DNA from 2 places in the Hymenobacter cellulosivorans genome. Region 2 is predicted to be linked to the other one. Evidence: riboswitches for the same ligand, from Rfam matches in the RefSeq annotation. Region 2 holds a riboswitch; the other holds the start of a gene.
The links. A riboswitch is a leader RNA that binds a small molecule or an ion and turns the genes downstream of it on or off. The one in region 2 is predicted to bind S-adenosylmethionine.
Positions count from the first base shown of each region.

Region 1: linked by a shared signal. The riboswitch ahead of MUN80_RS01590 (O-acetylhomoserine aminocarboxypropyltransferase/cysteine synthase family protein) and the one ahead of metH (methionine synthase) in region 2 are both predicted to bind S-adenosylmethionine.

Region 1 is NZ_CP095049.1:346,426-350,544, forward strand. It holds gene MUN80_RS01575 (erythromycin esterase family protein) at 1-674, opposite strand, end outside; gene MUN80_RS01580 (hypothetical protein) at 852-1,268, opposite strand; gene MUN80_RS01585 (LysM peptidoglycan-binding domain-containing protein) at 1,495-1,803, shown strand; SAM riboswitch class I at 1,981-2,093, shown strand; gene MUN80_RS01590 (O-acetylhomoserine aminocarboxypropyltransferase/cysteine synthase family protein) at 2,476-3,861, shown strand.
Region 2 is NZ_CP095049.1:866,994-871,112, forward strand. It holds gene MUN80_RS03800 (alkene reductase) at 1-761, opposite strand, end outside; gene MUN80_RS03805 (OmpA family protein) at 874-1,713, opposite strand; gene MUN80_RS03810 (PA14 domain-containing protein) at 1,653-2,603, opposite strand; SAM riboswitch class I at 2,721-2,830, shown strand; gene metH (methionine synthase) at 2,902-4,119, shown strand, end outside.

The DNA.
Region 1 (4,119 bases), 520 kb from region 2:
CGTTGTGCATCCGTTCCGGCCGCTACTTTCTCCAGCAGCTTGCGGGCCTTGCCGATCTGCAAATCGAAGATGAGAATCTGGTGGGTGGGCGGAAAAAGAAAGTTCTCGCCCATCGTGCTCAGGCACTCTTCCAGGTAATCATAGGCCAGCTCGTTGCCTCCTTTCTCCGGTTTGAGCAGTGCTTCCAACTCCTCTAGCTGGCTTTCCTGGTAAGCTCCGCTAAGCTGACTATCGAAGCCCGCTACGCGCAGCCGGCCTTTGCCCAGCAGCGGCAGCAGGGCCTGAAACTCCTGGGTGCCGGTCCACACGTTGAACACGCTGGCTTCTATGGCTTCCCGCACGGGCACGCCGGTCGAAATCTCACGTTGGGCCTTATCCAGCTCATAGAAGCCGCTTTCAAAAGCCACGGTGGTAAAGCCCAGGCGCTGCTGCAAAAAGCGTATCAGCCGGATTTTGGCTTCGGTAACGTTGCCTTCGCCATGAGTGGGCTCACCCAGCATCACGACCTGCGCCCGGCCTATTTCCTGAACCAGAAACTCCAGGTCGGCAAAGCTCGTGTCGGCGGGGCTTATACTCCGCACAGGGCGGGCCGGCAAAGTAGGCTGGGCCTGTACTGCGAGGGCTAATACCAACCACAACAGGCAGATGCCCAGCAAACGACGGATAGAAAACATGACAATAGATTAGCAACGCAGAATATAGAGCGCTAATCTAGTCGATTTTAGGGTGCGGCTTTCAGCTGGTAGGAGTGAATACGTCTACTCTGAGGCATAAACAGATAGCAGGCTTACAAAAAAAAGGCCGCTTCCTGTACTAGGAAGCGGCCTTTCCAAAAACGGCTACAAGGAAAATTACTCCTTTTCGAGGCGCAGCTCGGCGCCTTCGGGGCTTTTCAGCGTGAGTTTGTCGTCGGTCAGCGTTACCACATCAAAGCTGTTGCTGGTAGCAGCGCCATCGGGGGTCAGCATAATTTTCTTACCGGGCTGGTCGAAGGTGTACTTACCATTGACGGCCCCGGCGGGTGAAGTCATGTTGTACTGACCGTTGGCGAAGAACGTAAGCCGCTCGTCTTCCTGGGCGTCGGTCTGTTTCACTTTCTCGCCGCCGGCGCTGAGCTCTTTGTCAGTTTTCCAGACCTTGCTCTCCGTACCGTAGAGCATATTTACGCCTTCAACTTTACCTTCCTTGCTACCGCAGGCAGACAGGAACAGAACGGCCAGCGTCAGCAGGCTGGCGAGTAAGCGAAAGGAAGTGGGGAGAGTTTTCATGAGGAAAGAAAGGGTTTTGGGGAAGGACAAAAACAACCCGCCGCCGCCCAAATAGCGGCTAGCGTTGCGGTTCTTACGGGGCAGAAGCTAAAGAGTTAAGCCTAGCACGGCTGGGCTTAGGCGGCCACAACCAATTTCAACCCCGGGGCGTAATAGCCCCTGATACCGTGGCCGTCAGGCACATGCGGTACTGCCACTCTCCCCTCACCTTAACCGACACATACTCATGGGACTGTTCGATTTCCTCAGCAATAAAGGCGAAGAAAAACCGGTTCAACCCGCCGCCAAGCCCGCCGCCGGTGGCACCGATTTTTTCGGAAATAATAATGCCGCTGCCAACCCCACGGCGCAACCCGCCGCCGCAAAAGGCGACTCTTACACTGTGGTAAGTGGAGATTCACTCTCCAAGATTGCCAAAAACCACTACGGTGACGCCTCGAAGTGGCACCAGATTTACGAAGCAAACAAAGCTATTATTGGCGCTAACCCCGACCATATCGAAGTGGGTCAGCAGCTTACGTTACCTACCCTTTAGGTCCTTTTTTGCAGAAAAAGGTTGGAAACGCCGCCCGAGCTTCGGGCGGCGTTTTTTTCTGCCTGCTTTTTTGGAAAAGCAAAAAAACTTTTCGCAGAATTTGGTCTTCTCAATTCCATCTGTACATTTGCAGTCACCAACCCGGTACTCTCCCAGAACGATGGGACAGTTTGAAAGAATTTATACAGAAGCGGCGAGAGAACAGGCTCCCTGACCCGCTGGCAACCTTCATCTGATGAAAGGTGCCAATTCCTGCCCGCCCGGCGTAAGGCCCGCGGGAGCTATAAGTCGAGTACCATGGAAAACAACCCCGCTTCCGCTTTCATCTCCCCATCCGCTGCAGCCGCCTCTGTGCCCGCTGCCTCGCCGATGGGTTTGCGCGTTTTCGCCGCTGGGTTTTCGCCCCGGCTGGCCGCACGAATGCGAATGTGCAGTTGGTCCACGTGTTGTTGCTGTTGCTAGCCCACTGAGCGCCTAGCTTCTCCCCTTTCTCCTTTTTTCTGGCTTTCCCACCGTGTGCGGCCACTTGCTGGTGCACTTCGGCGCAGGGTCTGGCCGGGCTCCGCTGCAGCCTTTTGGGGCTCCGGATGCCTTCCTGGTTGCCGTCGCCATGACTCCAACCAGCTGACAATCTGAAACTTCATTTCAAAGACTTCTTAACTCAGCCGTATCATGTCCACGCAAGCCCTGCAATTCGAGACCCTGCAACTTCACGCCGGCCAGCAGCCCGACCCCGTAACCGGAGCCCGCGCCGTACCGCTTTACCAAACGACTTCCTATGTTTTCAAGAACGCCGAGCACGGGGCCAACCTGTTTGCGCTGAAGGAGTTTGGCAACATCTACACCCGGCTGATGAACCCCACCACCGACGTGTTTGAGCAGCGCGTAGCGGCGTTGGAAGGCGGAGTAGCGGCCCTAGCCACGGGCTCGGGGCAGGCGGCACAGTTTATTGCCCTGAACAACATCCTGCAGGCCGGCGACAATTTTGTAAGCAGCTCCCACCTCTATGGCGGCACGTACAACCAGTTTAAAGTGGCTTTCAAGCGCCTGGGCATCGAAGTGCGCTTTGCCGACGGCGACAACCCGGCTTCGTTTGAGCAGCTGATTGACGAGAGCACCAAGGCTATTTACCTCGAAACCATCGGCAACCCGAGCTTCAGCATTCCGGACTTTGAGCGGATTGCGGCCATTGCCGAAAAGCACGACCTGCCGCTGGTTGTCGACAATACCTTCGGGGCGGGCGGCTACCTGTTCCGGCCCCTGGAGCACGGCGCCCACATTGTGGTAGAATCGGCCACGAAGTGGATTGGCGGGCACGGCACCAGCATCGGCGGCGTGATTGTGGACGGCGGCAAGTACGACTTCGGCAACGGCAAGTTTCCGCAGTTCACCGAGCCCTCGGAAGGCTACCACGGCTTGGTATTCAACGACGTGTTCGGCAAGAATGGGCCGTTTGGCAACATTGCCTTCATCATCCGGGCCCGTGTGGAAGGCCTGCGCGACTTCGGTCCGGCCATCAGCCCCTTCAACTCCTGGCAGCTGCTCATCGGCCTCGAAACCCTGAGTTTGCGCGTCGACCGCACCGTGGAAAACGCCCTGCGCATTGCCACCTGGCTGGAGCAGCACCCGCAGGTGGAGAGTGTGAATTATCCGGGCCTAAAGAGCAGCCCCTACCACGCCTTGGCCCAGAAATACCTGAAGCGCGGCTACGGCGGCGTACTGACTTTCAGCATCAAAGGCAGCAAGGAAACGGCCACCCAGTTTATCGACAACCTAAAGCTAGTGAGCCACCTGGCCAACGTGGGCGACGCCAAGACGCTGATTATTCAACCCTCGGCTACCACCCACCAGCAGCTTTCGGAGGAAGAGCAGCGCGCTGCCGGCGTGACGCCCACTTCGCTGCGCCTGTCGGTAGGTATTGAACATTTCGAAGACATCCGCGCAGACTTGGCCCAGGCCTTCGACGCCGTGCGCAACGCTGCCCCCACGACTTCCGACGACGAGGAAGACGCCGTGGTGCAGCCCGAAGTAGAACACGCTGCCCCGCTGGAGGTCTAAAGTAGAGAGGAGACTTGGCGGGCAATGAGAGTGGCCCGTCTGCTCCGGCTACGGCAGCGCCGTGAATGGCAGGATGAGGAGTTGTGAGAGAGGAATCATCCTGACCATTCCGCAATAGCCCGGGTTGAGCCGGCAGAGGTCCACCAAAACCTTCATTGGGTGGGACTGATGCAAGACGGACCAGCCGGCTCAGCCCGCGCGCTATTGCATTGATATTAAAGCCCGCCGCTTACCAGCGGGCTGCCCAACCCGACCTAT
Region 2 (4,119 bases):
TCGGCTACGTAGCTGAACGTTTTTACGCGGTCCGAGTCGTTGATGCCGCCCATGGTGCCCGTGGGCGAAAGGCGAATACCGACCCGGTCGGCGCCGAAGACCTCGGCGGCGGCCTGCACTACTTCCAGGGCAAATCGGGCGCGGTTTTCCACGCTGCCGCCGTACTCGTCGGTGCGCTGGTTGGAGCCATCCTGAATGAACTGGTCGACCAGATAGCCGTTGGCGCCGTGAATTTCCACGCCGTCGAAGCCGGCTTCCTTGGCGTTGGCAGCGGCTTTGCGGAAGTCTTCTACCACGGCTTTCACCTCGGCCGTTTCCAGGGCCCGGGGCGTCGGAATTTCCTGCATCCCATTGATGGTGTAAGCCTGCACGCCGGTGGGCTGCACGGCCGACGGAGCTACGGGCAGCTCACCGTTGTGGAAATCGGGGTGGGAAATGCGGCCCACGTGCCAGAGCTGAATGAAAATCCGGCCCCCGGCGGCGTGCACGGCGTCGGTTACCTTGCGCCAGCCCGCTACTTGGGCTTCGGAATAGATACCGGGCGTGAAGATATAGCCCACGCCCTGGGGCGAAACCTGGGAGCCTTCACTGATGATAAGGCCGGCCGAGGCACGCTGCTCATAGTAGGTCACCGTCGAGTCGGTGGGCACGTTGCCTTCATTTTTGGCCCGGCTGCGGGTCATAGGCGCCATTACCAGGCGGTTGGGCAGCGTGAGGGCACCCATCTGGAAGGGCGAGAAGAGGTTGGAATCTTGGCTCATGGTTGAGAATCGTAACGTCGGAATACAGGAACCGGCGCTTAGGGCCGGCTGGTTGACGCTTCCAAACCAATGTAGCTACATAAATGTTTTCAGCCCTCCCTTTTATTGCTGCTTACTGCACTACAATTTCCACCCGCCGGTTGCGGGGCCGTTGCTGCGGGTCGCGGTTATCGGCCACGGGTCGGGTGCCGCCATAGCCCCGGGCCGTGAGCCGCACCGAGTCGATGCCCTGCTGCACTAAATAGCGACGCACCACCTGGGCCCGCTGCTCGGAGAGAAGCAGGTTTTTAGCTGGTTCGCCCACGTTGTCGGTGTGGCCCGCTATTTCCAGGCGCAGCGCAGGCTCGGCTTGTAGCTTTTTTGCCAACGCATTCAGCGCTGGGCGGGAAGTGGGCAGCAGGGTGGCCGTGCTCTGGGTGAAATACAGGTTGGATAGCGTGACGGCCGCGCCTTTGCTCAACGCACTCAGGTCGGGCAGCTCAGTTACCGGCGCGGCTACCCGAACGGCCAACGGCTTGGGCGCAGCTACCACCGGCCGAACTGGCCGGACCGCGGCCACCGTGGGCTTCGGCCCAGCCACCGGAACCTTCGCCGGCTTGACGGCCACGACAACGGGTTCGGGTAGCGGCCGGGGCAGCTCGGGATACAAATACTGCTTGGGAATCACTGTCAACTTGGCCCGGTCCTTCGCCGCAAAGGCTGCTTCCAGCGTGGCAGGGTTGCCCAAGGCCGTCGGCCGCGCCCACGACAGCACCGCCCCCGACACGCCCTGCACATTCTTGTAAGCCAGATCAATCTGGTAAAAATAGCCCGCTTCCAGCTGGTAGACCATGTCTACCGGAATAGGAGGCTTGCGGGAGCCAAAATACGCCGGCTCGTACTTTTCCATACTCAGCACGTCGTCGCCGGCAAAGCGTACGTCGGTGGCATCGTCCCACTCGGTATGCAGCACGTAGATTCCCGATTCGGGGCGTAGACGTAGCCCGTCCAGCGCACCGAAAAGCCCTGCCCGGGTGCGCCCGGCGCGGGCGGAGCTCCTTTCCAGGTCACGTTTACCACCGGCTCTACCCGACTGTGCACTGCCGCTCCGCGCACTGAACCCGCGTAATACGTAGCCTGCAGCCCGATGCCGCCCGGCAGCTTGCCGGCCACCGTCACGCCCCGGCTCGGCTTCACGGCCGTAGCGGTGGCAGGGACTGTTTTGCCTGGTGGAGCCGATATAATACGAATGGTGCCTTCCGTCGAAGCTGCTTTCGACGGGGCCACAAAGGGCTCGGCCGTGACGGGCAGATTTACATATAGGCTTTGGGTTGGTACCGGCACCGGTTCGGCCGTAGAGCCCGGCAGTTGCCAGGCCAGCAAGGCCTTGGTATCCCGCTCCACCTGATAATATTCCACCCGCACCGAGTAGTAGCGGCCAGCCGTGAGCTTCATTTGGGCAGTAAACCGGGTAATGGGCTGGTCGACCCAGGAATCCAGGATCTGGCGGCCCCCGACCCACACCCGCATGCCGTCATCAGTGGCCATGGTGAAGGTATAAACCCCGGTTTTAGGAGCCAGAATGTAGCCCGTCCAGCGCGCCGAAAACCAGGTACTGGGTACGCCCGGCCCCGGCGACACAAAGAACTTAATAGGCTGGCCGGGGCCGTTTTGCCGTCGGCTCCAGTCGAAGTTGACGGCAGGGTCCTTGCGGGTCAAAACCAGCTTTTCGAAGTTTTTACCCTCGTAATATTGCCCACGCAGCCCGTGTTCGGCGGGCGTGGCGGCGGTTTGGGCCCATAGCCCCCAGCCGGGCAGCAGCAGTAAGGTTATAAGAATCGCGAGGCGTAAGCGTGGCAGCATAGAGTAAGGAAGTGTTGGGACGATAAGGTAATAACCAGCCGGATGAGGGCGCAGAGCTAACGAAGCTGCACCGCACAAAATTGGATTCCGGAATTTCCCGCTGTATCTTCGCTTTGTTACTTATCCAGAAAGACCGAGGGATTGGGCCCGACGACGTCTTAGCAACCTGAAATAAAACAAGGTGCTAACTCCCATTCTAGAGCCTCGGCTGTGGAAGAAGATAAGAACAGGACGCGCCCCTGCGCGGCTCTTTCTGGATAGGCACTTTTTCGCCGCTAGTTTCCTTAACTGAGCCGATATGCAACCAGCCACGCTCCGCCGCCCCGACTCCCCGCTTTACGATATTCTCCAGCAGCGCATCCTTGTGCTCGATGGCGCCATGGGCACCATGATTCAGCGCCACACGCTGGACGAGGCTGACTTCCGTGGCACCCGTTTCGTGGACCACCCCAAGCCCCTGCGCGGCAACAACGACCTGCTCAGCCTGACCCGCCCCGACATCATCCGGGGTATTCACGCCGACTACTTCGCGGCCGGGGCCGACATGGTGGAAACCAACACCTTCAGTGGCACCACCATTGCCCAGGCCGACTACGGGCTGGAGCATATCGTGTATGAGCTCAACTATGAGTCGGCGCGCATTGCCAAGGAAGTAGCCGACGAGTTTACGGCCCAGAATCCCGCCAAGCCCCGCTTCGTGGCCGGTGCTATCGGACCCACGAACCGTACGGCCTCCTTGTCGCCCGACGTGAACCGGCCCGGCTTCCGCGCCGTGACCTTCGACGAGCTAGCCACGGCCTACCTGGAGCAGGTGCGCGGCTTGGTAGAAGGGGGCTCCGATACGCTGCTCATCGAAACCATCTTCGACACGCTCAACGCCAAGGCCGCTTTGTTTGCGGTGCAGAAGTTCTTCGACGAGGGCGGCAAAGTCGTGCCGGTCATGATTTCGGGTACCATCACCGATGCCTCGGGCCGCACGCTGAGCGGGCAGACGGTGGAGGCGTTCTGGAACTCTATCAGCCACCTGCCGCTGCTGAGCGTAGGTTTGAACTGCGCTTTGGGCGCCGACCAGCTCCAGGTGTACGTGAAAGAGCTGAGCCGTATTGCCGACGTGCACATTTCGGCCTACCCCAACGCCGGCCTGCCCAACGCCTTCGGCGGCTACGACGAGTCGGCCCAGGAATTCGCGGCCGTGGTGGAAAACTACCTCAAGGACGGCATCGTGACGGTGGCCGGCGGTTGTTGCGGCACCACCCCCCAGCACATTGCCGAGCTGGCTAAGCTGGCCGAGAAGTATCCGCCCCGCCAGCTCCACCCCGTCCCCCAGGCTACCCGCCTGGCTGGCCTGGAGCCCTTCGGCATTTATCCTGATTCGCTGTTTGTCAACGTGGGGGAGCGGTGCAACGTGACCGGCTCCCGGGCCTTTGCCCGCCTCATCCGCACCGGCGCCTACGAGCAGGCCCTGCAGGTAGCCCGCGACCAGGTGGAGGGCGGCGCCCAGGTCCTCGACGTGAAC